Regions from separate parts of the Vreelandella neptunia genome, predicted to be linked through region 2. Evidence: predicted binding sites of a transcription regulator. Region 2 holds the regulator's gene; each other region holds the start of a gene.
The links. The regulator LexA, encoded in region 2, represses DNA repair genes until DNA is damaged. The targets are predictions, from matches to a motif close to TACTGTNTANNTANACAGTA.
Positions count from the first base shown of each region.

Region 1: uvrD (DNA helicase II) is a predicted target of LexA. The motif match lies at 3,995-4,014, and genes of this name have one in related genera.
Region 3: recN (DNA repair protein RecN) is a predicted target of LexA. The motif match lies at 5,715-5,734, and genes of this name have one in related genera.
Region 4: SR894_RS21000 (DUF1654 domain-containing protein) is a predicted target of LexA. The motif match lies at 5,336-5,355, and genes of this name have one in related genera.

Region 1 is NZ_CP140255.1:4,752,351-4,759,709, reverse strand. It holds gene SR894_RS21985 (TRAP transporter substrate-binding protein) at 7-1,101, opposite strand; gene SR894_RS21980 (phosphate-starvation-inducible PsiE family protein) at 1,206-1,685, opposite strand; gene uvrD (DNA helicase II) at 1,745-3,943, opposite strand; gene hexR (transcriptional regulator HexR) at 4,201-5,055, opposite strand; gene SR894_RS21965 (PA3496 family putative envelope integrity protein) at 5,305-5,520, shown strand; gene SR894_RS21960 (sodium-dependent transporter) at 5,627-6,970, opposite strand; gene SR894_RS21955 (DUF72 domain-containing protein) at 7,126-7,359, opposite strand, start outside.
Region 2 is NZ_CP140255.1:2,005,517-2,012,875, reverse strand. It holds gene ppsA (phosphoenolpyruvate synthase) at 1-874, opposite strand, end outside; gene ppsR (posphoenolpyruvate synthetase regulatory kinase/phosphorylase PpsR) at 1,131-1,964, shown strand; gene SR894_RS09355 (hypoxanthine-guanine phosphoribosyltransferase) at 2,008-2,586, opposite strand; gene nagZ (beta-N-acetylhexosaminidase) at 2,632-3,663, opposite strand; gene SR894_RS09345 (L,D-transpeptidase) at 3,906-4,442, opposite strand; gene SR894_RS09340 (TetR/AcrR family transcriptional regulator) at 4,420-5,112, opposite strand; gene lexA (transcriptional repressor LexA) at 5,524-6,204, shown strand; gene SR894_RS09330 (energy-coupling factor ABC transporter permease) at 6,377-7,048, opposite strand; gene purU (formyltetrahydrofolate deformylase) at 7,073-7,359, opposite strand, start outside.
Region 3 is NZ_CP140255.1:268,983-276,341, reverse strand. It holds gene SR894_RS01370 (DMT family transporter) at 1-312, opposite strand, end outside; gene SR894_RS01365 (HNH endonuclease) at 506-1,450, shown strand; gene dnaJ (molecular chaperone DnaJ) at 1,525-2,673, opposite strand; gene dnaK (molecular chaperone DnaK) at 2,838-4,772, opposite strand; gene grpE (nucleotide exchange factor GrpE) at 4,930-5,571, opposite strand; gene recN (DNA repair protein RecN) at 5,782-7,359, shown strand, end outside.
Region 4 is NZ_CP140255.1:4,549,662-4,557,020, reverse strand. It holds gene SR894_RS21025 (hypothetical protein) at 1-114, shown strand, start outside; gene SR894_RS21020 (AAA family ATPase) at 372-2,144, shown strand; gene SR894_RS21015 (hypothetical protein) at 2,829-3,050, opposite strand; gene SR894_RS21010 (Y-family DNA polymerase) at 3,370-4,644, opposite strand; gene SR894_RS21005 (LexA family protein) at 4,641-5,090, opposite strand; gene SR894_RS21000 (DUF1654 domain-containing protein) at 5,087-5,320, opposite strand; gene SR894_RS20995 (SOS response-associated peptidase) at 5,450-6,106, shown strand; gene SR894_RS20990 (endonuclease) at 6,117-7,007, opposite strand; gene SR894_RS23005 (YHYH domain-containing protein) at 7,174-7,341, shown strand.

The DNA of each region.
Region 1 (7,359 bases), 2.2 Mb from region 2:
GGCTCATTAACCTTCGACGTTATCGCGGTTCTTCAGGTAGGCGTATTCACCCACATCGCTGAACGGGCGCAGTAGCTTCTGGAAGGCCGAGTAAGACTCGTAAACACGGCGAGATTCCTCGTCGCTTTCGACCTGGCGCTGGATCGCTTCCTGAGACGAGGTGTATAGCGCCGCCATTACATCGTCAGGGAAAGTACGCAGCTGAACGCCATGCTCATCGACCAGTGTTTCCAGTGCTTGTGCGTTGCGGAAGGCAAATTCGCTGATCATCGCAAGGTTAGACGCCCGCGCCGCTTCGCGAACCACGTCCTGCAGATCTTCCGGCAGCGCGTTCCAGGCATCCAGGTTGATCGTTCCTTCCAGTACCGCAGAGGGCTCGTTCCACGCCGAGGTGTAATAGTAGTCAGCCACCTGATGTAGGCCGAATGCCATATCGTTATAGGGCCCCACCCAGTCAGCGGCATCCAGTGCACCGGTTTGCAGCGAGGTGAAAATTTCCGAGCCCGGCATAGTAACCGTACTGACGCCGATGCTGTTCATCGCTTCACCCGCCAGGCCCGGCAGGCGAAGTTTTAGCCCCTGCATATCGTCTAACGAGTTGATCTCTTTTTTGAACCAGCCCGCCATCTGCGCACCGGTATTGCCCACGGCAAACGGCTTCAGATTGTGATTGGCGTAGATCTCATCCCAAAGCTCCTGACCGCCGCCGTGGTACAACCAGGCGTTCATTTCGGTAGTCGTCATACCGAAGGGTACAGCGGTAAAGAACTGCGAAGCAGCTACTTTGCCGCGCCAGTAGTAAGAGGCAGAGTGGCCCATCTCAGCGGTACCGGCTGCTACCGCATCGAAGACTTCCAGGGCTGGTACCAATTCACCCGCTCCGTGTACACGGATCTGCATGCGGCCGTTGGAAAGCTGTTCTACCCGGCGGGCGAAATCATTCGCACCAGTGCCCAGGGCAGGGAAGTTTTTCGGCCAAGAGGTGACCATGTCCCAGGTGAAGGTTTCTTGTGCGCGCGCACTTGAGGTGGTTACGAAAGGGGCGGCAACGGCCCCGGCGACGCCAAGGCTGGCAGTTTTGAGGAAGTGACGGCGTTGCATGGTGAGCAAAACTCCAAAGGTAATAAAACTGTTGTTATAGGGCGCTAAGTTCGCGGTGTCCGCTTGTTAGTATGCTGTATAGCGAATTTAGCCCGCAAGCCTGATTAATCATCCGAGGCGTCTTTCATGCTGTTGCCATGGCGTACCAGCCAATAACAGCCGCCTAACGCCAATACCGCAGCCGAGAGGGCGCCAATCTGCCAGGGGTCGATGACTTCCATATCCAGCACCATAAACTTGCGCACCAGCGCCATAATGGCAATGAGAACCACGATTTCAACGTGGATGAAGCCTTTACCACTGGTCATTGTGCGGATGATGGAGTTATTGAACTCCATGGCAATCAAGACGGTAAGGATCATGTCAAATAGCGCTTGAAATACGCGGTAGTCAAAGGGGTCACGGCTTTGAATAAACAGCAGTTGCACCACATGAATGACTAAGTAATACATAGCGACCAGCACAGCGCCGCCGATGGCGAGGGTCAGCACCATCGAAACTAAGCGTTCAAAACGCTGGTAGCCGCTGAGTGCCTGCCAACCGTTACACACCTCAGGAAATAGGCGTTTTAAGCGCTGTTTCATAATGACCTCTATGTGGTGCCTGGAGCGCGTAGGCGTAGTTAATGAGAAGAATCGCTGGTTTACAGCGGCGTTAGCTTAGCAAAACCAAGCACTAGCCATTTGACCCCTTCACCTTCAAAGCTGACCTGCACTCGGGCGCGGGCACCTTCACCTTCCGCATTAAGAATAATCCCTTCGCCAAACACCGGGTGCTCAACTCCCTGACCAACGTGGAGGCTAGGCATATCGCCGCTGCTCTCGACACTTTGCTGGGCAAAAGACGTTCGTGATGCGGTGACCGGGCGGGAAATATGCCCGCGTAGGCGGACTTCTTCGAGTAGGTGTGGCGGTAGCTCGCGCAAAAAGCGCGACGGGCGTGGAAACACCTCTTTGCCGTGCAGGCGGCGGGTTTCGGCGTGGGTCAGGTAGAGCTTCTGCATGGCGCGGGTAACGCCGACGTAGCAGAGCCGACGCTCCTCTTCGAGCCTGCCCGGTTCCTCCAGGGACATCTTGTGCGGAAACAGCCCCTCCTCGACACCGGCAATAAAGACGACGGGGAACTCCAGGCCTTTGGCGGAATGCAGCGTCATCAGCTGTACGCTGTCCTCAAACTCTTCGGCTTCATGGTCGCCAGCATTAAGGGCGGCTTCTGAAAGAAACGCTTCCAGTGCCGCCATGCCTTCGCCCGCTTCAGGGGCTTCAAAAACATCGCCTTGGGTAAAGGCGCGGGCAGCAGTGACGAGCTCTTCCAGGTTTTCGACCCGCGCCTGGCCTTTCTCGCCGCGCTCACTCTTGTGGTGCTCGATCAAACCGGTATGCACCGTGACGTGATCGATAATTTCGTGCAGCGCCATGCCAGAGGCATCGTTATCGAGCTGCTCAATCAGGTTGGCGAAGGTTTGCACGGCATTGGCCGCGCGGCCTTTCAAGGTGCCGTCGTTAATCGCATCGTGGAGTGCCTGCCACAGCTGAATGCCTTGTTCACGGGCACGTAGGCGGACAATCTCCACCGTGCGTGTGCCAATACCTCGGGTGGGTACGTTGATCACCCGCTCAAGCGAGGCGTCATCATCGCGGTTGAGCATCAGGCGCAGGTAGGCCAGGGCATTCTTGATTTCCAGGCGCTCGTAAAAGCGGTGACCACCGTAAATACGGTAGGGCATGCCTTGGCGAATCAGCGTCTCTTCCAGCAGGCGAGACTGGGCGTTTGAGCGGTAGAGAATCGCGATATCGCGGCGGTTAAAGCCTTCGTCGACCTTCTCCTTGATGGTGTCGACGATATAGCGCGCTTCTTCCAGGTCGTTAAACCCGGCATAGATCGAGATCGGCTCGCCTTCGATACCGTCGGTCCACAGGTTTTTACCCATCCGCTCGCTGTTGTGGCTGATCAGCGTATTGGCGGCTTCCAGAATCGCGCTGGTGGAGCGATAGTTCTGCTCGAGCCGCACGGTGTGGGTTTGCGGAAACTCCTGCTCAAAGCGGCTGATATTCTCCACCTTGGCACCGCGCCAGCCGTAGATCGACTGGTCGTCATCACCGACGGCAGTCATCGGCGTCTTCATGCCGGTGAGCAGCTTTAGCCAGGCGTACTGCAGGGTATTGGTATCTTGAAACTCATCCACCAGGACATGACCAAAGCGCTCTTGGTAGTGGTTTAACAGCGCCGGGTTATCGCGCAGCAGCTCCAGGCTGCGTAGCAGCAGTTCACCGAAATCGACCAGGCCGCCGCGCTCGCAGGTGAGCTGGTAGCGCTCGTAGAGCTCAACCATCTGGCCCATGTAGGCATCGCCATCCACATTGACCTGGTGCGGGCGCAGTCCCTCCTCTTTGCAGCCGGAGATAAAGTGCTGCACTTGGCGGGGCGGGTAGCGTTCGTCGTCGATGGCGTAATCTTTCAGCAGCCGTTTGACCAGCCGTAGCTGATCGTCAGAATCGATAATCTGGAAGTGTTGCGGCAGCTTGGCGTCCTGCCAATGGGTGCGCAGCAGGCGGTGGGCGATGGAGTGAAAGGTACCTACCCACACATGGCGCATCGAGATGCTTAGCAGCGCCTCGAGGCGGGTGCGCATCTCCTTGGCGGCTTTATTGGTAAAGGTTACCGCCAGCAGTGCGTAGGGTGAAAGCCCTTCGGCCTGCATCAGCCAGGCGATGCGATGAACCAGCACGCGGGTTTTACCGGAGCCTGCGCCTGCGAGCACCAATAGATTACCTTGGGGAGCGCTCACTGCTTCGCGCTGGGCGGAGTTGAGCTGATCGAGAATCGCCGTGACGTCGTCCATAGTAGCCGCTGCCGGATCAAAAAATAGGCGGCTAGTCTAGCACAGCCAGCTAACTGGCTGTGTATACAGGTGTGGCAATCTTCTCGCCTCTGTGTCGAGGGCAGGTTTCCGCGAGGGCGCTGTGAACCCATCCGTGGGCGCTACTTTTGCATCTGACCGCCATGGAGGGCGGAAATGCCGGAATTGTCAGGAACACTTTCCGGCCCTGTCAAAAGACCCTCGCTTCAACCTGCCCTCGCACTCGGTATAGGCAAAGACTAGGAATCTTCAGGAAAGCGCAGCGTATTAAGGCTCTTTTTAACCGCTTTGAGCTGTTCGGCGAGTTTCGGCCCGCGGGTTTTGGCCACGCCCACGGCGAGTACATCGATAAGCACCAGGTGTGCAATCCGCGAGCTAAGCGGGGTGTAGATTTCGGTGTCTTCGTGAACATCGATATACAGCGGCAGGCTAACCTCTTCGGCGAGCGGCGAGCCGCTGGGGCACAGGCCAATGACTGTCGCGCCCGCTTCGCGAGCCAAGCGCACGCTGGCGACCAACGCTTTGGTACGGCCGGTTTGGGAAATGGCCACCACCACATCGCCATCGTTCAAGGTCACCGCCGACATATTCTGCATATGCGGGTCAGCGTAGGCAGAGGTAGAAATTTGTAGCCGGAAAAATTTGTGCTGAGCATCAAAAGCCACCGCGCCGGATGCCCCAAAACCATAGAACTCGACCCGATTGGCCATCGCCAGGGCGTTCACCGCACGGCCCAGGGCCTCATTATCCAGACGGTCACGAACCGATAGCAGCGTGCCCACGGTCGAGTCGAAGATGCTGTGGGAAAACTCAGCGACCGAGTCGCTATCGTTCATGGAGAACTGGGCAAACTGACTGCCGCTGGCCAGCATTTGTGCCAGCTGTAGTTTGAAGTCCTGAAAGCCATTGCAACCCAGCGCACGGCAAAAGCGCACAACGGTAGGTTCGCTAACGGTGGCTTCGGTGGCCAAGTCCACAATACGCATGTGGATGACCTCTTCGGGGTTGCGCAGTACAAACCGCGCCACTTTTTGCTCGGAGCGTCGAAAGTGCTCCATGCGGCGTCTCATTTCATCGAACAGGGCGCGACTCACGTTCAGCTCCTTGGCTTTCTAGCTCACTTGGCTACGTTGGCATTGGTCACAGTATGCCTGACTGATGGTGCAAATGGGCACTGATAACGACGTTCAGGCTAGCGTTTAAAGGCCGTTAGCCCCTTTTTTTATGAATGGTCATCATTTTGTCAAGTAGGTTATAGTAATAACTGAAGTGCCGCACTGCATCATAACAGTCGTCACGGATGCAGGTGGACGAAGGCATATTCATCTGGAGGAACGTCGATTATGAGAAACGTCGAACGAATCACCTCGGTTAAAAGCGAATTGCTCGACATCTTCATGAGTATGGAAGTCGATGAGCATGCTCAGCGCCAGCGCAGCGCTGCCCAACGCAGCTTAAGAGCGCGGCGGGGTATTGAGCTTCATCGTGAGTTTCAAAAGTTATCGCGGGATATCGCCCCCTTGCCCGATGAAGATCGGCAAGAGAGCGAATTACACTAAGTTTCAGGATGCCAAGAGAGTAGGGGCGCAACTATTATCTGCGCAAAACCACGCTGCCCTGTCGGTTAGCAGGGCCTTGGCAGCTCGGCTATACAAGCGGCTGAGCTTAGATTAACCCTGTTACGAAGACGGCAATAACGCCAGCGGGCGCAACATAGCGCGCGATGACGTTCCATACGCTCTTGCCGGTCGCTGAAAGACCCAGTTCATCTTCCACGCTGCTGCGCTCCAGGCACCAAGCGGTGAATAGAATCGCACCCAGCCCCGTCAGCGGCAGCATGATTTTGCTGGTCAACGTATCCAGCAGGTCAAACACGCCCAGTCCAAACAGCACCGGTTCGCTCCACACGTTGAATGACAGCAGCGCCGCAATACCCAGTAACCAAGCGCCCACCCCGGCCACAACGGTAGCCATGACACGGCTTAGCGGCGTGCGTTCTTCAATGAATTCCACCACGGGCTCAAGCAGTGAAATGGCCGACGTTAATGCCGCAAACGTCAGCAGCAAGAAGAACATCAACCCCAAAATCGTTCCGCCTCCCATGTTGCCAAAAGCCAGCGGCAGGGTGACAAAAATCAGTCCAGGGCCCGAAGCGACATCCAAGCTATTAGCAAAGACGATCGGGAAGATGGCTAAACCAGCGCCTAACGCGATGACGGTATCCATGATGATGACCGTGCGGGCGGTTTGCAGCAGATCGATTTCTTTGCCCAGATAAGAGCCGTAAGCCATCATGATGCCCATACCCAGAGAGAGGGTGAAGAAGGCGTGACCCAAGGCGGCTAGCACGGTTTCTGCTGTGAGCTTGCTCCATTCCGGGTTGAACATATACGTCAATGCTTCGCCAAAGTGGCCGGTCGTCATGCCGTAACCGATCAGCACGACCAGCAGCAGTGCGAGGACTGGCATCAGAATGCGTACAGCGCCTTCAAGGCCTTTGGTAACGCCGCGGGCGACAATCCCAATGACCAGCAGCATAAACACGGAGTGGCCCAGCAGCAGCAACCCAGGGTTACTCAACATGCCATTAAATAGCGCGCCAATGCCATCGGCATCTTGACCGCTAAAAGCACCGCTCACCGAGTTGACGGTGTAGTAGAGCGACCAGCCGCCAATCACGCTATAAAACGACAAAATCAAGAAGGCCCCGACAATGCCACTGATGCCCACGATGGCCCAGGCTTTTGGCTTTTTAGCCGTGCGCGCCAGCTCTGACATCGTGCTGGCGGGGTTCTTCTGGCCGCGCCGCCCCAAAAGCCACTCAGAGACAAGAATGGGCAAGCCGATCAGCGCGATACAGAGCAAATACACAAATACGAAAGCAGCGCCGCCGCTTTCACCCACCATATACGGAAATTTCCAGATATTACCTAGACCCACCGCTGAACCAGCGGCGGCCAGCACAAAGGTCATTCGCGATGACCACTGCGCATGCGCAAGCTTCGCCATACATCACCCATTAAGTCGATTGTTGTGTAAGTTACTGCGTGCTGGGCACGCTAGTTTTCGGAAAATTGAGTTATTGCCAGCGTACTTTTCCGAAAGTAAGCGCAATTTATCTGATCGACCGCAAGCATGCCAGTTAGCTGACCTAAAAAGGTGGGTTAAAACAGTTGGCTTTGCTTTTCACCTGCAAAGGGCCCAAGTGGGGGCAATGGCGTCACTTCTCCTAGTGCGTTATAGAGTAAGCGGGCCATGTGGGGAGACTCGCGGTTATCCGCAGTATGCACAAATAAGAAAGGGGTTTTCCCCTGATTTATCCACAGCTTTAGCCGCTCTTTCCAGGCGACGAAATAGTTGCTATTAATCGTTTTGTCAATATGGCCAATGAAACGAAT
Region 2 (7,359 bases):
GATCGTTGATACAGAAGCGGCCGCGGTCGGCATGGGGCACATCGATGGTTTCAACCGATTTACCAGCGCTGGCATCTTGGCCATAAACCATCTTGATCAGCTTGGAACCCAAATTACGGCGCAGCACCGCCGGGCGGCCCGCAGCCAGTGTCGGCTTGTGCACGTAGAACTCATCGGGATTGACGGCGCCCTGTACCACGGTTTCGCCCAGGCCCCAGGAGCCAGTGACAAAAACCGCGTCTTTAAAACCAGACTCGGTGTCCAGGGTAAACATGACGCCGGCCGCGCCGGTCTCTGAACGCACCATTTTCTGAACGCCCGCCGACAAGGCGACATTTTCGTGGGCGTAGCCGCGGTGCACTCGGTAGGAGATCGCACGATCGTTAAACAGCGAAGCAAAAACCTCGTGCACTGCACGCTTGATATTGTCGAAGCCTTCAATATTCAGGAAGGTTTCCTGTTGGCCTGCAAAGGAGGCATCGGGGAGATCTTCCGCGGTGGCTGAGCTGCGCACGGCTACTTTCAGTTGCGGGTGCTGTTGCTGCAGCTGGCCGTAGGCATCGCGCAGGGCCGCTTCAAAGCTAGGGGGTAGCGGCGTGTCAATGATCCATTGGCGTATATTGCGACCCGCCTCGGCCAGCGCCTTAACGTCATCGACGTCCAAGCGTGCCAGGGTGGCATTAATGCGTTCGTTTAATCCTTCATGGGAGAGAAATTCACGATAAGCGTGGGCGGTGGTGGCAAAACCGCCAGGAACCGTCACGCCAGCACCGGACAGGTTAGATATCATTTCACCCAGCGAGGCGTTTTTACCACCTACGCGTTCGACGTCCGCCATGCCCAACTGATCGAACCACAGAATGTACTCTTCCACGTAACCCCCTCGCTCATAGATATCTGCATGACCTTGACGATCATGGATAATTGATTGAGACACCCTAGCACCGCGCCAATATATTCGCCATTGGTCTAATAGCGAAGAGAGTGGAGGATTTTTACAACAGCAGGGCTTTTTGGGCTATTTATGTAGTCGGGCGTATTCGATGCAGAAAACCCTATTAGAGATGGCACGTTGTGCTGGCAAACAGCTCGGCTCACAATAGGCGTATCACTCACCCGTGGATTTAGTTATGAAACGTACGGCTTTTTTTATTTCAGATGGTACCGGCATCACGGCGGAAAGTTTAGGACGAAGCTTGCTGGCCCAGTTCAGCGATGTTGAGATTGATATGCAGACCAAGCCCTACATCGATACGTTGGAAAAAGCGCAGGCGTTAGCAGCGATTATTGAGTCGACGGCCAATCGCGATGGTCATCGACCAATCATTATCGACACCATTGTGGATCAGCAAATTCGTGACGTCATTCGTCAGGCATCCGGGTTTAAAGTCGATATTTTTTCAACCTTCCTGGAGCCCTTAGAGCAAGAGCTGGAGACCCACTCTTCCTACAGCGTTGGACGCACTCACTCGATTGGCAGCGATGATGTCTATATGGATCGTATCCACTCCGTCCACTTCGCGCTGGATAATGATGACGGTGCACGCACCCACCAATACGATAAAGCGGATATCATCCTGGTTGGCGTCTCGCGCTGCGGCAAAACCCCTACCTCGCTTTATCTGGCACTGCAGTTTGGCATTCGAGCAGCTAACTATCCGCTGACAGAAGACGATTTAGATGAAGATGGTATGTTGAAGTTACCCAAAGCGCTCGTGCCCCATCGGCAAAAGCTGTTTGGGTTAACCATCGATGCGCGACGCTTATCGGCAATTCGCAATGAAAGACGCCCCAACAGCCGCTATAGCTCAATGGATCAGTGCCTACAAGAAGTGGAACAGGCCGAGTCGCTCTACCGCACCATGCACATTCCGTATATCGATGCGACGCGCTTCTCGGTGGAGGAGATTTCAACGCGGATGATTGCTGAAACAGGCTTAGCGAGGCGTTTTTCGCCCCGCTAATGCAAAACTACGCAAGTGATAAACTGCGCAAGCCCCCAGTGAATTACATGCCTTTGGGGGCAAAAATCCCCGGTGCGTTGCGCCAGTAGCCTTTGTAATCCATACCAAAGCCAAACACGTAGCGGTCAGCGACTTCAAGGCTGCAGTAGTCAGCTTTCAAACCGGGCACGGCTTTGCGGTTGTGCTGTTTATCCACCAGTACCGCTGTGGTGACGCTGGCGGCCTGAGCTTCTTCGCAGTATGCCAAAATAGCCGCCAGGGTCGCACCCTCGTCCAGGATATCGTCAACAATCACTACGTGACGGCCCGCCATGGGCACTTCAGGTGAAACGCGCCAAAACAGCTCGCCTCCGCGCAGCTCGTTACGGTAGCGAGTGGCATGCAGATAATCCACTTCCAGCGGAAAGCCCAAGCGGGTAAGCAGATGACCGGTGGTAATCAAGCCACCATTCATTACGCAGTAAAAAACCGGCAGTTTATCGCCTAAATCCCGAGTAATCTCTTCCGCCATACGATCCAGCGCCCTCTCTACCTCTTGCTGAGAAATTAGGCAGTCGGCGTTATCCATCAGCTCGCGCATCGAGTCCAGCGACTCTAATGCTTCTTTATCCAACTTTGACATCTACCAACTCCACGGCGGGTGAAAAGCTTTATTTAAGTAAGGGATTTAATCAGCGCTGGGCTTCGGCTTATCCGCTAGCGCTTCCAACTTAGCATGAGTACGACGCCAACGGCCCAGTGCACTCAGCGCGTCTAGGTCTGGCCGTGCTCGGCTATAACGCAGTTTAGCGGGGCGTTTAGAATTGATTCCTTGGCATGCTTCCATCACTTCAAGCGCAGCGGCCCGGTCATTACAAACCAATAGCATATCGCACCCAGCTGCCAGCGCTGCCTGGGCACGCGCTTTGGGGTCTCCCGCTTCGTGGGCGCCTGCCATACTCAGATCATCAGAAAAAACGCAGCCTTTAAAGCCAAGCGATTCCCGCAACATACCCAACCAACTGGGTGAAAATCCTGCTGGGCGCGTATCGAAAGCACTATAAATAACGTGCGCCGGCATGACCCCATCTAACTGCGGGGCTAATTGGGTAAAGGGCACAAGATCGTGCTGTTTAATCACTTCCAGCGGGCGATCGTCTACTGGCAAGGCAACGTGGGAGTCCGCCGCAACCCCGCCGTGGCCGGGAAAGTGCTTGCCCACAGCAGCCATACCGGCATCATGAAGCCCTTGAATAAAGGCGCTACCTAGTTGCGCCACGTGCTGGGGGTCACTACTAAAACTACGATCGCCGATAACGCTGGACAGACCGCTCTCAACATCTAATACCGGGGCGAAGCTCAGATCCAAACCACAGGCAGCCATCTCCATACCTAACAACCAGCCGGCATCTTTGGCTAACGCCAGCCCCTCTTCCGGGGTGGTGCGGTAGCTCTCACCGATACGCGCCATGGCTGGCAGGCGTGTTAACCCCTCTTTGATGCGTTGAACGCGACCGCCCTCTTGATCCACGGCGAGCAGTAAATCAGCACGCACGCGGCGAATATCGCTGCAGAGCTTGCGAACCTGATAGCCATTTTCGACATTGCGGGCAAACAGAATAACGCCCCCGACCGTCGGGTCTAGCAGCAAGCGCTTTTCTGCAGCCGTCAATTTGGTGCCTTCAAGGTCAAGCATGACCGGGCCTAACGGTTGAGTCATCGTGATAGGTCCATTAAAAGGGGCGATGATTCTAGACGATCGTCTAGCGGTGTCAAAATCTGTGTAGTTTTGCCAAGGCAATCGTAGTTGGCAATCGATAAACTTCGATGATGAGGGCAGGTTTCCGCGAGGGCGCTGTTACCCCATCCATGGGCGCTACTTTCGCCGTCCCTGAAGCGAAAGACCCTCGCTTCAACCTACCCTCCCCATGTGATCATGGATTTTGAAACAATTGAAAAAGGTCAATCAAAGGATTGGCGGCCACCGTGCAACCAAACAGGTGTTCCCGGCAACGCTAACGAAAAGATATAGAGCAGATCAGGATTGCGTACACGAATACAGCCGTGGGACGCAGCTACTCCCATAGGCTCTTCATACGGCGTCCCGTGCAGGTAGATATAGCGCCTTTGCGAGTCCACCTGACCACCGCGGTTCACGCCTTTTTCCAAGCCACACAGCCACAGTATGCGGGTCAAAATCCAATCACGCTCAGGATGCTCTTTGGCGAGTTCGGGCGAAAAGGTCTCGCCCGTCCAGCGACGACCGCGAAACACCGCATTTTCGGGCATGTCTCCACCAATAGCGGCTCGCACATAATGCCAGCCGTGGGGCGTTTTACCACTGCCATTGCGCTCCCCGCTTCCAGCAGCACCGGAGGAGATTGCACACTCATGGAGCACTTTAGGCCCTCGCCAACAGCGCAGCGCCTGTTGGGTAGTATCAATCTCCAGCCAGATATTCTCAGTGGGAGGTAGCTCAGCTAGCGTAGGCGTTCGCATGTTTTCCTTCTTCAGGTTTGGCTTCTTCAAGGGTCATGGGTAACGGCGCATTCATGGCAGCCACAACGACAGGAAGCAAGCGTCTGACCAAATCACGCACCGAGACCTGTTCGTGGTAATCCTTCTCCGCGATATCGCGCAGTGCATCGAGGCCAGAAAGGGTAAATATTACCGTCCCAAGCATAAAGTGTAGCCGCCAAAAGCGCTCAGCGTCAGGCAGATCCGGCGTTGCTTTACGTACAAGCTCGGTGAAGCGGGTAAACACATCACCATACTCTTGCTGGATATAGCGCCTGAGATGCCCCTGTGCCTGGCTGTAGGCAAGACCGAGCAAGCGCATGAACACTTTTAAGCTATTACGTTCGGCGGGTACCGCAAGAACGGTGGTGGCCATGGTTTCGAGCAGTGTTTCAAGTGGAATAACACGACCAGCGTGTTGGCCTTCCAGCTCATCCAGCGCGGTATGAAAACGCTGAGTAAAAGGATCCAAATAGCGGGAAAAAACGGCCTGAATCAGGGCTTTTTTGGAACCAAAATGGTAATTAACAGCGGCCAGGTTAACGCGCGCTTTGCTAGTGATGTTGCGCAGCGAAGTTTCGGCAAAACCCCGCTCTGCAAACAGCACCTCAGCAGTATCGAGTATACGGGTCACCGTATCAGATTGAGCCATGTCGCTCTCCAGGGAAACAGGTGTTTAAAACATAGCAAAATACTATGCCATAACCTTGGTGGGCTCAACGCTTGATTTACTGACAAAATGTGGCAGGTTAAATAAGCAGAAACTTAGTTTCAAACGATTAAGGGGCCTCTGTTTAACGTAATGAGCGAAGACCAGACAAGGCAAAAATCAACGAAAAAGCGGAGTTTACGGGTTGTAAATGAGCATTTTGAGGCGATTTTTAACGCCGTATGGTCGAGCGCAATAGTTAATCAGAGGTTTCTTAGGAAAATTGTATAGACATAGTCGATAGGCACTGACAGGCCATATACTGGACAGAGGAACATACTGTATACTTAAACACTTATTGATTAAGTCGACATTTAGCTTGTTACTGTCTATTCACTATTTATGGAGTCTGGTATGTCGCGTCCGCTAACCGCTCGCCAACAGCACGTGTTTGATTTTATCGTTAAGACTATGGGCGAATTTGGCTACCCTCCTACCCGTGCTGAGATTGCCAAAGCACTCGGCTTCCGCTCCCCCAATGCGGCTGAAGAGCACCTGCGCGCGCTGGAACGCAAAGGCGTTATTCGCATTATCCGCAACACGTCTCGAGGCATTCGCCTGCCCAACCAGGAACCTCAAGAGACCCTCGATAGCGCAGTCACCGCGTTACCCGCTGCCAACGTTGAACCCCTGCCCGCTGGCCTGCCAGTGATCGGTGAGGTGGCCGCTGGAAGCCCCATTTTAGCCGCTGAACATATTGATCGTTACTGCCCCCTACCGGCTGAGTACTTCACGCCCAAAGCTGACTACCTGCTGCGTGTGCGCGGGCTTTCCATGAAGGATATTGGCATTTTGGAGGGTGATTTATTGGCGGTTCATCGCACCGACCGAGTGCGCGATGGCCAGATTGTGGTTGCCCGCTTAGACGATGAAGTAACGGTTAAACGCTTCAAACGCCAGGGGCATCAAGTGACGCTGTTTGCAGAGAACCCTGATTTTGCGCCCATTGAAATCGACCTGCGCTCCCAATCCCTCGATATCGAAGGCGTTGGAGTCGGAGTGATTCGAGGCGGTAACGGCCAGGCACTCGGCTAGCAGCCTGTCGGACTTAACACTGATCTACTGCGAATCCCGGTATTTTGGCCAACTTTATTCGATCGATTTCGTTAAATAGCGCGCTATTCGCCTCAATCGATCGATAAATTTGGCTCAAAATCCGTGCTTCTCGCGACGATCGGTCAAGCCCGACAGGCTGCTAGTCCCCACACTATTGCATGTCGATATAGCGGTGGTCATTGAAGGTGGCCACCCAGTTAGGGTGATAGACCAATAAAATACTTAGCAGCATGCCGGTAATAAACGCCTCTGAAGGCATTAACAAGGGCAGGAAGCGCGCGTACTCCTGGGCAAGGTAGATCGCCTCAGGGTCAGTCCCTGCGACGATAATCAGCACTACCGCCGCCAGACCTCCCCCTAGCGTTGCCAGCGCCGCGCCAAAAAAGCCGCAGGCAAACAGAAAGACCATCAAGTTATCCGGCAGGCGGCGATCTACCAGCCGCCATACCGTGCCAATAACGGCCGCCGGAACGATCCCGGTAACCAGCACATTTGCCCCCAACAACATCCATTCATTGCGACCAATCACCACCATGGCGATATTGATCAGCACGTTGCTGATCAGCGCTAACGGCGCTTTAAAAACCAGTGTCATCAATACCGTAAAGACAAGGTGCAGCGTTAGCCAATCAACCGCCTGCGCGCGAAGCTGCCACATAAGCATCACCGCCAGCGTGGCGCCTAACCAGCGGTGCTGAAGCGCGGTATCCTCGATCAATACCTGCCAGGGCCGCCGCCAAAGTGTCCACGCTATCACGCCCAGCGAGAGTAGCCAGGTGAGCAGCAGCGCCCAGGGCGCTAGTACACTTTGCGCAAATGACATGGCGGCCTCTAGGGTTGATGAGCGTTAACTAAATACCACTGTCTTGTTGCCGTGCACCAGCACGCGATCTTCCAAGTGCCAGCGCAAGCCCCGAGCGAGCACGGCTTTTTCTACATCACGTCCAAAGCGCACTAGATCAGTGGGTGTGTGGCAGTGGCTAACACGATGGATATCCTGTTCGATGATAGGACCTGCGTCGAGTTCCTCGGTTACATAGTGACAGGTAGCGCCGATCAGTTTAACGCCACGCTGGTAGGCTTGATGGTAAGGCTTAGCCCCGGCAAAAGAGGGCAAAAAGCTGTGGTGAATAT
Region 3 (7,359 bases), 1.7 Mb from region 2:
GAGCGTCGCCTCTGCCACCGGCAAGAACGCCACGGCGGAAAACGAGAAGAACATCGCCGCCGCGCCCAATCCAGAGCGCAATAAATGGCCCAATGGTCGGCGGGTAGCCAGCGCCTTGGGAAATTCCCGGCGGATCATTAAAAAGATGACGATCGGAAACAGCGCAAACAGCGAGCGGAAAAATATCGACTGCCCCACAGGCACTTCGTCACTGACTGCCTTAATGCACACCAGCATGCCGGTGAACAGGGCACCTGAAAGTACCCGCAACCCAATCCCCAGCCCCGGACGCCCTTCTTCATCCACCGCCATTTCTATTGTCCTTTGCAAAAAAATTTACTTCCAAACAGAGCGTTAAATAGCGAGACAGGATTGCACGAAGCGCCAACTTACCATGCCAGATAGCAAATAAAGTCCGACCATTTTACATCACTGCGCCCTCGTTTTATCTCAAAGGCGTGCTAACCTTCACCGCAATGTTATGCACCGCTAGAGACACAATATAATGGATGAACCGCTAAGCTGTCTGAACACTCTAAGAGTGGGTCACAGCCGTGGCCGCTTGGCCCCCAACAAGCCTTGCCTCTTGTTGGCGATTATTTGTGAAATCCAGAGCGGACATATAACAACACCGACTGTAGCTATTGATGACAAACTTATTGCCCGCTACTTCGACCTCTATGAAGCCACTACCGGGCAACGCCAGTCAGCTAACCCTCAGCTTCCACTTTGGCATCTCAAAAGTGAACAAGGCCCATCCGGGCATCTATGGAAACCACTATTTGCTACTAGTATTGCCACCCTTGCGCCGCAGTTAGGCCAACCAAAGTCCATCACCGCCCTACGGGAACTCTTCACCGAAGCACTACTAGATCCCAAGCTGTTTAAAATATTCCAGAACAGCCAGAGGGCTCATGACGCCTGCGCCCTCCTTGTAAACAACTATCTCCATGACGAGCAATACAACCAGCAAGACATTTACCGATACCTGACTAGCGCTTTAGACAGCAGTGAATACGAAAAGCACCCCGAAAAACTGGTCGGCAATGTCAGGGAGGATCGTCAACAGCAGGCTCGCTCTGCCGCCTTTCGTTCCTTAGTACTAGAAGCCTATGACTACCGGTGTGCAGCAAGTCGTCTCCGCTACATTACGCCCGACTATCGCTACCTTGTAGAAGCTGCCCACCTAGTTCCTTTCTCGGAAAGCCAAGATGATCGCCCAACGAACGGTCTCGCGCTCACACCAAACCTGCATTGGGCGATGGATAACCACCTTATCTCCCCTGGGCCAGACCTCAAATGGCATGTAAGTCCAAGCATTGACCGTTTCGTGGCCGATAATTACTGGCTTTGGGAATTAGATGGGCAGTCGTTAGTACTACCCAGATCGACCCGGTGGCAGCCTGATCGCGAGGCGCTAACGTGGCGAATGGATCACCTACAGCGATAAAGCACATGCAAAAAAACGCCCCAGCATCTAAAGATACTGGGGCGTTGATCATGCAGCGAAACGCGTCGTCGCCGTTACGGCTTCATATCTTCAAAGAAGCTCTTCACGCTGTCGAAGAAGCCGGTTTTCTTCGGCGAGTGGTTGTGGCTATTGCTGTCGTCGAAGCTCTGTTGCAGCTGGCGCAGTAGGTCGCGCTGCTCGTCGTTGAGCTTGACGGGGGTTTCCACCACTACCTTGCACAGCAAATCGCCGGGCATACCACCGCGCACTGGCTTGACGCCTTTACCGCGCAGGCGGAACAGCTTGCCGGTTTGGGTTTCCGGCGGAATCTTCAGCTTCACGCGGCCGTCTAGCGTGGGCACTTCAAGCTCACCACCTAGCGCGGCATCAACAAAGTTGATCGGCACATCGCACTGCAGGTGCTTGCCGTCACGCTGGAAGATGTGGTGCGGCTTGATCGCCACCTGCACATACAGATCCCCAGGCGGGCCACCGTTCACGCCGCTTTCGCCTTCGCCATTCAAGCGAATACGGTCGCCGGTATCCACGCCGGGCGGAATCTTGACGGACAGCGTGCGTGTCTCACGTACACGACCTTCGCCATTACATTTATGGCACGGCACTTTAATGTGCTGACCAGAGCCATGACAGGTCGGGCAAGTCTGCTGCACGGCAAAGAAGCCTTGCTGCATACGCACTTGGCCGTGACCGTGGCAGGTCGGGCAGGTCTCTTTAGAAGAGCCTGGCTCAGCGCCGCCGCCATCACAACGGTCACACTCGATATGCCGCGGCACGCGAATATCGACCGTGGTGCCTGAAACGGCATTCTCTAGATCCAGCTCTAAGTTATAGCGCAGGTCGGAACCGCGTGCCGGGGCATTGGGGCCACGACGGCGACCACCGCCTCCGCCAAAGATATCGCCAAACACATCGCCGAAAATGTCGCTGAAATCACCAGCGCCAGCACCGCCGAAACCGCCGCCGCCGCCACCTTGGCCATCAACGCCCGCATGGCCGAACTGGTCATAGGCAGCGCGTTTTTCGCCGTCGCTAAGCACTTCATACGCTTCGGACACTTCGCGGAATTTTTCCGCGGAGCTGGTATCGTCCGGGTTTCGATCAGGGTGGAATTTTTGCGCCAGACGGCGATAGGCCTTCTTGATCTCTTTCTGATCGGCCCCTTTTTCGACACCCAGGACTTCGTAATAATCGCGTTTGGACATAGGCCCTACGCCTCCTGGTTAGCTACGCACTCAACTGCACATTTAGCCATGTATTCAACTGTATATTTAACTACGTGATACTTAACTACGTGCGTCTTGGCCGCGGAAACAGCAACGCGGGAGTAGGCTCCCGCGTCACCGCTTTCCTTGGCAGAAAGAGGATGTTACTGCTTTTTCTGATCGTCGTTGACTTCTTCGTACTCGGCGTCAACCACGTCTTCTTCCGGCTTGGTGCCCGAGTTCTCGGCACCTTCACCGCCCTCTTGCTGAGCCGCTTCGGCCTGCTCGGCGTACATCTTCTGGGCTAGCTGGCCAGAGGCTTCGGTCAGTGCATCCAGTTTCTTCTGAATGTTATCGACGTCGTCACCTTTAACCGCTTCTTCCAGCTCGCTGATGGCCGTTTCAATCGCCTGCTTCTCGTCGTCAGTCGCTTTGTCGCCAGCTTCTTCCAACGTTTTACGCGTCGCGTGAATCATGCCGTCAGCTTGGTTACGCAGTTGCACCAGCTCTTCGAACTTTTTGTCCTCTTCAGCGTGAGCTTCGGCATCACGCACCATCTGCTCGACTTCTTCCTCGGACAGACCGCTAGACGCCTTGATGACAATCGACTGCTCTTTGCCAGTGGCCTTGTCTTTCGCCGATACGTTCAGGATACCGTTGGCATCCAAGTCGAAGGCGACTTCGATCTGCGGCACACCACGCGGCGCGGGCGGAATGTCGGCGAGGTCAAAGCGACCCAGCGACTTATTCTGCGATACTTGCTTACGCTCGCCCTGTACGGCGTGAATGGTCACCGCTGTCTGGTTGTCATCCGCCGTTGAGAAGGTTTGTGTCTTCTTGGTCGGAATGGTGGTGTTCTTGTCGATCAGCGGCGTCATCACGCCACCCAGGGTTTCGATACCCAGGGTTAGCGGGGTAACGTCAAGCAGCAGAACGTCTTTAACATCGCCACCCAGTACGCCGCCCTGAATCGCTGCACCAACGGCAACCGCTTCGTCCGGGTTAACGTCTTTACGTGCTTCTTTGCCGAAGAAATCAGCGGCTTTCTTCTGCACCATCGGCATCCGTGTCTGGCCACCGACCAGGATCACTTCGTCGATTTCAGCCGCAGAAAGACCCGCGTCTTTCAGCGCCATTTTGCAAGGCTCGAGCGAGCGCTGAACCAGCTCTTCTACCAGCGACTCCAGCTTGGCGCGTGTCACCTTAACGTTAAGGTGTTTCGGGCCAGTGTTGTCGGCAGTGATGTACGGCAGGTTCACGTCGGTCTGCTGGGCACTGGAAAGCTCAATTTTGGCTTTCTCGGCAGCTTCTTTCAGACGCTGCATGGCGAGGTTGTCGCCGGACAGGTCAATGCCGCTGTCAGACTTGAACTGATCAACCAGATAGTTGATCAACGCCAAGTCGAAATCTTCGCCGCCCAGGAAGGTGTCACCGTTGGTGGCCAACACTTCAAACTGGGTTTCACCGTCGACATCGGCAATTTCGATGATCGAAATATCGAAGGTACCGCCACCCAGGTCATAGACCGCGATGGTTTTGTCGCCGCGCGACTTGTCCATACCGTAGGCCAGTGCGGCAGCGGTTGGCTCGTTAATAATGCGCTTAACGTCCAGACCGGCAATGCGGCCGGCGTCTTTGGTCGCCTGACGCTGGCTGTCGTTGAAGTAGGCCGGTACGGTAATGACCGCTTCGGTGACCGCTTCGCCCAGGTAGTCTTCGGCGGTCTTCTTCATTTTCTTCAGCACTTCCGCGCTTACCTGCGGCGGTGCCATTTTTTTGCCTTTTACTTCAACCCAAGCGTCACCGTTATCAGCTTCGCTGATTTTGTACGGCACCATCTTGATGTCTTTCTGGACAACGTCGTCTTTAAAGCGACGGCCAATCAGACGCTTGATGGCGTACAGGGTGTTTTCTGGGTTAGTAACGGCCTGACGTTTAGCCGCCTGACCGACCAGCGTTTCACCATCATCGGTATAAGCGATGATAGACGGCGTCGTACGGCCGCCTTCGGCGTTTTCAATAACTTTAGCGCTGTCACCATCGAGCACGGCCACACAAGAGTTAGTGGTGCCCAGGTCGATACCAATTATACGTCCCATAGCAATACCTCGAATTCGGTTGTTACAAAACTGAAAATTTAGTCTTTAAAGCTTGTCTGCGGGTTTCCCCGCGGGGTTGCCCTTTATTTGGGGGCCGCCGCTGACATTTCAAGGGCTTTTTTCACACTCTTATTTCAAACTCTGTGCCGCCAGTGGCTTAATCGGCTTTTTTACTCACTACAACCATTGCCGGGCGCACCAGGCGTCCATTGAGCAAATAGCCTTTCTGCATAACGTCCATCACGGTGTTCGGATCGAGATCCGGGTTAGGCACCATGGTCATGGCTTCGTGCACCTGGGGGTCGAAGGGCTCACCGTGTGGCTCAATGCTTTCAACGCCGAACTTATTGAGCACATCCAGCTGCATCTTCAAGGTCATGGAGACACCTTCGCGGTGAACTTCCGATGCCCCCTCTTCCATGGTCTCAAGCGCTTTTTCCAGGCTATCCACCACCGGCAGCAGCTCTTTAACGAACTTTTCCAGGGCAAACTTGCGCGCTTTCTCGGCCTCCTGCTCAGCACGGCGGCGCACGTTTTGCGCTTCAGCGGCGGCGCGCAGGGCTTGATCCTTGGCTTCGGCCAAGCTCTGCTCTAACTCGCCCACTTGGGCTGCCAGCATTTCCGCTTCCGGGTTGTCGACGCTGTCTTCTAGCGCCTCTTCGTCATTGATCAATCCTTCCAACTCACCCTCCATCAAGCGCTCTTCAGCGACCTTCTCAGCCGCTTGTTCAGCGCCTTCGGCTTCATGCTCGTGGCGGGCCAGCTCATCGTCCATTGGTGTTTGCGGTTCTTTCGCCATGTTGTGCTCCTAAAAAGTAGAGCGCGGCCACGCGGGCGGCGCGCAAAGAAGTAAGCTTTGAGTCACTAGCTTTGACTGATCATGCACGCTATATGGGGGCCATAAATTCCATCTCAAGAGGTGCATTGAAGTGAGTTATTAACTACTGTATAAATCAACAACTATTGGATAAGTATCCAGCTTCTATGCTGTATCGCCTCAGGAGGCGCCATGCTTACTCAGCTAGCTATTCAAGATTTCGCCATTGTCGATCACTTGGAACTCGACTTGACCGGCGGTATGACTGCGATTACCGGGGAAACCGGCGCGGGCAAATCGATCCTGTTAGGCGCCCTTGGGCTCTGCCTGGGCGAGCGTGCCGACGCTGGAAGCGTGCGCCACGGCCGGGAGCGTACGGATCTCTCCGCACGTTTCGATATTCAGCACCTGCCCGCCGCCGTCGAGTGGCTAACGGCACGGGAGCTCCCAGCAGAAGAGTGCTTGCTGCGCCGCGTGGTCACCGCCAACGGCCGCTCCAAGGCGTGGATTAACGGCCACCCCGCGACTATCTCTGACTTAAAATCCCTCGGCGAGCAGCTGATTCAGATTCATGGACAGCATGCCCACCATGCGCTGATGCGTGAAGAGACCCACCTCGCCCTGCTAGATGATTACGCTGGCCTAAACGATGCCACCGCTCAATTAGGCGAAACGTTCCGGGAGTGGCGCAGCGCGCGTCGTCAGTTGAAGAAGCTAAGCGAAGAAGGCAGTGAAGTTGAGGCCAAAAGGCAGTTGCTGCGCTACCAAGTAGAAGAACTGGATCAGCTCGGTTTAGCGGAGGGTGAATTAACCACGCTAGAAGAGGAGCAGCACACCCTGGCTCACGCGGAAGAGACCCTGCGCGAAACCCAGTTTGCCGCCGACTGCTGCGCCAGCGACGAGGGCGGCGCGCTCTCTTTGCTCAACCAAGCGTTCGCCCACTTAAGTGCGCTGCCAGGCAGTGACAAAGGCACCCTGGCAAACACCCTTGCCATGCTGAGCGATGCGCGCATTCAAGTGGAAGAGGCCTCCAGCGAACTCAATCGCCTTGCCAGCACCACCGAATTAGACCCTGAGCGGCTCGCCTGGGTTGAAGAGCGAATGACCGACGTCCATCGAATTGCCCGCAAGCACCACGTTGCTCCTGAAGAGCTATGCGCCCTGCATGCTGAGCTACAGCGGGAAGTCGCGCAGCTAGAAGAGGGTGGCAATGACCTGGAGGCACTCAGTGCACGGGTTGTCGAGCTACGCGAGAGCTACCGCCAAGGGGCAAAAAAACTCAGCGAGAGCCGTCAAAAAGCCGCGCTTCGCTTGGGTAAAGAGGTGCAGCAGCAGCTGGGCTTTTTGGCCATGGGCAAAGCTCATTTTGAAGTGGAAGTCACCGCGAAAGACGCGCCCTCCCCTGAAGGCCTTGATCGCGTGCAGTTTTTGATTAGCGCCAACCCCGGCCAGCCCGCTCGCCCATTGACCAAAGTCGCCTCCGGCGGTGAGTTGTCACGGATTAGTCTGGCGATTCAAGTGGTCGCGGCGACGCACTCAACGGTGCCCAGCCTGGTGTTTGACGAAGTGGATGTGGGTATCTCGGGGGCCACCGCAGAGATCGTTGGCCAACTACTGCGCAAACTGGGCGAAAACGGCCAGGTCATGACCGTGACCCACCTCCCTCAGGTGGCAGCACAGGCGCACCAGCACCTGCATATCGAGAAACAGGCGAAGCGCGATACAACGCTGACCCAGATGGCGCTACTCGACGAGCAGGGGCGCATCAGC
Region 4 (7,359 bases), 2.4 Mb from region 2:
AACTTATTCAGTGAAGATGCCTGTGCTGATGTAGTTAAAGCGGATGGTAACTTGGGTCTAGTTGCGACTGATGAATATTTCCGAGATCACACTGGTAAACCTAATGATAGATAGCCGCGACATGAGTAGTTACAAAGGGGCAGCTGACGACCCAAAGCGGCCCTTCCGGCGTAAGCGGCATGCTGATTCAGCCGTGTTATGCAGCCGGCACGGTAATCTATGCTATTCTGTCTATTTATACCTAATTGATTTTAATTTCAATGGGATAGATCGTGAACATAGGGCTTTATAACCTGAATAAACGCGCCGACGGGTTCATTGAGGTTATGTAGAGGGGTGTATAATCACTGTTAGATTATGGGGAAAGTATTGTGCTTTTAAAAGGTTTTGGATTTTCTGGTTATCGAAGTTTTGGTAATAAGTTAACTAAAATAGCTCCTTTGCGTAAAGTTAATCTTATCATTGGTAAAAATAATATCGGCAAGTCTAATATTGTTAATTTCTTAAGTGAGCAATATCCATACTTCGTATCAAAAGCCAAAAACCAAAGGCAAATAGGAGATAAGCAGGACATACCTTTCAAAGATATCGATAGGCATATTTCTGAGAAAAGAGCAGATCATAGAATCTCATTTCCGGTTTTCCGAAGTGAAATTGATGAATATATAAAAAAATTATTACCTGATGATCAGCGCAACCGAGTACACCGGCAGGTGGCAAAGAAGCTACTTACATCAGAGCATTTTTCAGATGTTAACGGTGATGTTTGGTTTACCTATAAATCAGCCAACTATAATGGTGATTTTTCATTAGAAATAGAAATTGAGGACATACTGCCTGCTTTAGAACATCGTGAGTGGCAAAATCTCTGGAGCGCCCTTACTAATAGTAGCCAAGGTGACATTAGAGCTCACTGGGTGCCTCAAACTATTAAAGCAATATCTTATATTCCATCGCAGATACCGAGTGTCGAAGTTATACCAGCGATAAGAAAAATAGGTTCCGCTGGTAGCGAAGCAGGTGATTATAGTGGTGAAGGAATCATTGAGCGGTTGGCAAAAATTCAAAATCCTCCTCTCGTCGAGCAAGCTGATAAGGAAAAATTCATCGCTATAAATAACTTTGTCCGTGAGGTTTTGGAAAATAAAAGTGCAGAAATAGAAATCCCCTACTCAAGGGATATGATCTTGATACATATGGATGGTAAAACACTACCTCTTGAGTCTTTGGGTACAGGGGTACACGAAGTTGTTATTCTCGCAGCAGCAGCCACTCTTCTTGAAAATACTATACTCTGCGTTGAGGAGCCTGAATTACATCTCCACCCATTGCTGCAAAAAAAGTTAGTAAAATATTTGGCCGACAGTACAAATAATCAATATTTTTTTACTACTCACTCAGCTCATTTGCTCGATGCAGTTGAATCAGAAATATTTCATGTGACACAAGTTGATGGCTCGTCATCTGTAATTGCGATTGCTAGCACCAAAGAAAGATCTAGCATTTGTAATGATTTGGGGTACAAAGCCTCAGATATACTTCAAGCTAATTGTATAATATGGGTAGAAGGCCCATCTGACAGGATTTATCTAAATTATTGGATTTCATCTAAGAACCCTGATTTGGTTGAAGGGGTTCACTACTCTATTATGTTTTATGGTGGAAGACTTTTTAGCCATCTTACAGCCCTAGACGATGATGAAGTGCAAGACAGAATAGATGACTTTATTTCTGTTAGAAAGCTAAATAGAAACACAGTAATTATGTTCGATAGTGATAAAGAAAATCCTAGATCTAGATTAAATGCAACGAAGAAAAGGCTTAAGGCCGAGTTTGATTCAGGTCCTGGATTTGCCTGGGTCACCAAGGGTCGAGAAGTTGAAAATTACCTAGATTATGACAAGGTAGAGGAAAGTGTTGTAGCGGTTCATCCCTCCGCATCTCACCTTCTTGCAAAAGGGGAATGGGAAAATCTATTGAAATATAAAAAGACACGAAGTACAGAAGAGCGGACCGCGAGCAAAGTAAAGGTTGCAAAGCACTATGTTGAAAATAATGATGTGAACCTTAACGTTCTCGATTTAAATGATCGTATTAGCCACCTGTGTACTTTTATTTCTGAAGTAAACGGTAATGAAATCTAACAAATCAAAGCACTCGGACTGCGCTACGCTCAGCCAGTGTTTGAGGCGTTATATCAGAGACGGCTAAAAGGCAGCTCCTGGCCGGACAACGACAGCCCGAAATAGGCCGTCATTTATCCTCATCAAACTTCTGTCTGTTTTGCCATTTCCAACGCGTCATCTACCTCTATCCCTAGATGCATGACGGTGCTTTCCAGCTTCGTGTGAACCAGGAGCAGTTGCACTGCTCTAAGGTTTTTCATGCAACGGTATATCAGACGCTTTAGTACGGCACATCGTTTGCTGACCCTATATAAACGCATCTAGACCTTTTTTGTGTTCCAGGCTTTCACAATACGGGCATATTGTCGTGTTGAAAGATGCTTTGCACGATTGATTCGGCTAGGAAACAGGAAGTCTTCGCTTCGGAGCTGAGCCAGCTGTATCCAGTCGATAATAGCAATGCGAGTCTGCTCGCTAATTTCGAACTGGATGGGCCTATGTGTCTTTTGCTCCATCACAATGGCTCGTTGGGATGTGCACGCACCATGGGTTATAATTGGCAAGGACGAAGCCCCCTAATCCCCTAATTTAGAGGAGTTTGCACTTTAGAGGCCGGCCCTATGCTCAAGGGCAGCGGACATGAAGAAGAGTTTCAGCGGACAAAGTGTAATAAGTTTATTAGGCGAAGTAGCCGCTAGATCATTAAAAAGCATTGTAAGTGCGCAAAAGCTCTTTTCGATGCCCCATGATGACCTTGACCGCTTTTTCATGGGCCTGACGTCGTGCCGCTAGCAAAAACACAGGATCTTGAAATACGGTAGCCTTCGCCTCAGGCTTTCCAATTATAATTGATTGACCTGAAACACCAATCACTCGAATAGGCTCATGTGTTTCTCTCCTGGAATTAGCTTTTTTATGGGTCATCAATGCCTCCAATTAACCGGTGTGTCATCAATAGAGTGTAGCAACTAGCTATTAATGATACATGTTTAGGTGACTATCCCTCACCACGTTAGGTACCTGGGTTTTGGCTTTGATAAGCTGCCCATTTAGCGCATAGGGATAGATGCGTTGGATCTCTGTAGATAGTTCTCTTGATGATCGCAGAAGTCCGTTTTATTTAAGGCGCGGCTCGGCTAACTAATAGGGTTCCCCCTACAGAATATTGAGTTGATGTACTCTGCTCTAAATTAGTGGTTAGCCTAACTAAAAGAAGTGAGTTAGGCCCGCCAGGGATGGCGCTCTACGTTTTAACAACGGCTAGTTCTTCCCACTTCGTTGTATACCTTGGGGTTCGATGCTCGCAGCGCAACTCCCATGCATTGGACTTCCTCGGCATTCCCAGCCGGACAGTATTTTTTCCGTGCTCCCGGTTTAGCTTATCCAGTGTTGCCATCAATTTCTCATTCCTTTCCCGCTTCTCATTACTCAATGGCTCAGCCAGCAACCCAAGCTGTTCATTGCCGTAGTCGCACAGATCCATGAGCATAACGCCGCATTTTTGATACATAATGCCCGGTTTGAATATGCTCTCCAGCCCAGCCATCGCGGTACGGACCAGCTCACGACTGTCATTCGTCGGGTGGGGCAGTGGTATCACTAACGATTTGCTGTAGCTGGGTAGATCCGGGCGGAATCTATTGGTACGCACGAACACCATGATCGCCTGGGCAAGGCCTTGCTGCTTACGTAGCTTCTCGCCGGCGCGTGAAGTGTGAACACGGATCGCTTCGTGAAGGTCGGCTTTATTGTTAGTGAGGCGCCCAAAGCTGCGGCTGACCATGATCTGCTTTTTGGGCTGCGTCATGTCGTCTAGTGTTATGCAGTCCTGCCCCTGGAGCTCATAAATGATTCGCTCCATCACAACCGAAAAGTGTTTCCTTAAGTGTTTAGGCGCGGCATTGCGTAGCTGCCAGGCTGTTTCTATACCGAGAGTTTGCAGTCTCACAGCACTACGGCCAGCGACACCCCATATTTCCGTCACCGGTAGCTGCTCAAGGAAAGCACGCGTGTCGTCGCTGTCTGGCTCCATGATGGCCACGCCGTTAAAGTGTGGCTCCTTTTTTGCGCGGTGGTTGGCGATCTTTGCCAGCGTTTTAGATGTGCTAAGCCCAACGCTAACGGGTATGCCGGTGTCACGACGCACTTGGTGCCGCATTACTTGGCATCGCTCATTGAGAGTTTGGGGCTCGAACCCTTCAAAACTCAAAAAGGATTCGTCGATCGAGTAAATGTCAACGTGGGGGGTGTGCTGACTGAGAACGTCAGTGACCCTTCGAGACATGTCGCCGTACAGCGCATAGTTGGAGCTCAACAAAATGCACTGACGGTGTACGTGTGGGTCGATCTGATGCGCTGGCATGCCCATCGCTACGCCAAGCTGCTTTATTTCAGTGGACCTGGCGACAACGCAGCCATCATTATTCGACATCACTCCAACGGGCTTGCCTTCCAGCTTCGGGTTGAACACGCGCTCGCAGCTGACGTAGAAATTATTGCAGTCGACAAGAGCGATCATACGGTGAAGCCTGGTGCCAGCGAGTGAATGTTATGAGTGACCACGCCCCACATCTGGCACTCACGGCCTTCTAAGGGTATTGGCCGGAACTCTGGGTTAGCGGCGAACAGGTAATGGCGGTTGCCCATCATGTCGTAACGCTTACACGTTAGCTCACCGTCAACGCTCATGATAATGATGTGCCCAGGCTTGGGCTTAAGCGAGCGATCGACAATGAGCAGGTCACCATCGTAGATGCCCACGCCTGTCATTGATGAGCCTTTGGAGCGTAGGTAATACGTCGCGCTGGGGTGTTGAATGAGGTGGGCGACTAGATCCAGCTCGGCTTCAAGATAATCATCTGCCGGAGAAGGAAACCCGGCGCGGACTTCACCAGCGGCTAGGGGTAGTTTCAGTGGTGGGGCGGTGGTATCGACACGCCCGAGAACGGTGAGGTGGATGCTCATGCCATCGACTCCTCAGGGTTCCATGTAACCTGCACATGCTCGCCATGGTCATCCATGGTGGTGAGCGTGACGTTCTCGACAGTACCCAGGTCGGAAAGCATGCGCTCCCAATCATCCACTTCATCTTCAGGCTGACGCTTTATCTCCACGTAGTGCTTCGACTGTGCACCTGGGCTATTGATTGCCCGCTGCACGCGCTGGACCAACTGCTGATACGTTTTCTCTGACATACACGCCTCCTATAATGCTGGTGATATATACAGTATTTTAGGCAGACGATAAGCGATGACCAGCGTTGACTGCAAGCGCTCATGTGTCAGGGTGGCTGCGAGCCGTAAATTATCGTCTATCATTCAAGGATGTGTGGACGATTCGCGTTATTCACCCCGCTTGATCAGTTGGCCAAAATGGTTGGCGCTACTGTGCCCGAGCAAGAGGTAAGGCCTCGCTACAACGTCGCGCCCGGCACGTGGATCGCTGCCGTGCACCAGACGTCAGAAACCGAAGCACCGATCATTGGCGAGATGTGGTGGGGGTACAGACCGAGGTGGGCTCAAAGCACAGGTAATCAGCCGATCAACGCGAGAGTTGAGACGGTGGCCACCAACGCCTATTTCAAATCGGCGTTTTCAAAGCATAGATGCCTGATACCGGTTGACGGCTGGTATGAATGGATTAAAGACTCAAAACCCAAGCAGCCGCATTACATTTGCCGGAAAGATCGTGGGCCGCTGTTTTTCGCAGGCATATTCGCTGAGCGTGATGATGGAAGCCTAGGCTGTGCCATTGTCACTGAGCCCGGACGCGGTAGTGCTGCTGAGGTGCATGATCGAATGCCACTGATATTGGATGGCGATAGCCTTGAGCATTGGTTAGCGCCTGACATTACTGATCGGGAGACGATCAAGCAGATGGTGCGACATATCGATGCCAGTCTGATAGAGCATTGGCCTGTGAGCACCAAGGTTAACAAGCCTAGCGAAGGGCAGAGCGAAGAGCTGATTAATCCGGCGTGATGTTATCTAATCATCGGCAGATCGACTCGCACGGCACACCATCACTATCACCATCTAAGCGACTGTTCCCGCATTGATTCAAGTGGAACATTGTCTCTTCGCATGACGCCATGGCGCCACAAGTCTTACGAGTTGAACAGCTAAAACCGGAGCTGCTTTCCGATCGCAGGGAAAGAGCGGACGTTGTTCGCAGTCGTGCTGGTGTCTGTTGGTTGGCTACCTCACCAACATAAGCGTTGGCCGTTCCTTGCGCAGCGGCAATCCTTCGATTGCGCTCCAGCTCCCACTCATCGACAGGATCTTGACGTGCCCAGGCTGTAAATAATTGCTGCTGCTGTCGACTGATCTCGATGCCGTAGGTATCTCGCATATACCAATAGGTGCGTGCAATGTCACCGCGGCGGTGGGGCGGTGGCTGGAAGGTGCGTTCTTCAAACGATACCGCGACCTCGCACGCACCATATTCATGAACGGGCGCATTGACCATTCCAAATCGCATATTGGACCTATCGCCGTTTACTTCACCAATGGCGGGCACCAAATTATGCAGGTCTGCCTCGGCCATTCGAAATACTGCGTCGTTTCGGCGGCAGTTGTCCCGACCACCATCCTGCCAGCATTGGCGCTGTCGGCCGAAATCATACGCGGGCATCACATGCTCCCATTCAATGCGGCTAGCCCTTTGTGGTTGCTTTCTAATTTCATAGCCACATGCTTCTAAATTGGGCCCAGCCTCAAAGTCGAACTGGCAGCCACAGTAAAAGGAAGTGTCCTGGTCGTAATAAATTTGATCTTCTGCAATTCGTTTTGCCGAATTAAAAGAAGAGGGCACAGCAGCAATGGAGTGGCTCGACAGCAGTAGAGCTGCCGTAAACGTGATGAGGTAAGAAATTTTCTTCATATTAGTGGTCCCTTCATGAGAGGAGGAAGACTAATAAAATTTCATCCTTGGTGCGAGTTGATTGGTACTACTAAGTAGGCTTTTGACTAAAGTACGCTTCGCTTCAGCATGATAGATGCTAGTCTCGTAGTGCTGGTAGTAGGCCAGCAATCACAAGGAGACGATCATGAAGAAGGTGTTATTGGCTCTAATGCTGGCTGGTATGTTCTTCGGAGCAGGTAACGTTTCAGCATCAACTGCTGCATATAGCGGTGAGGTGGTTGAACATGGGGGGCGAACTGATAGCAATGGTTGTCATAGGGATACTAAGGCAGGGACGCGTCACTGCCACTGAGTAAAGTTTTGCAACGCC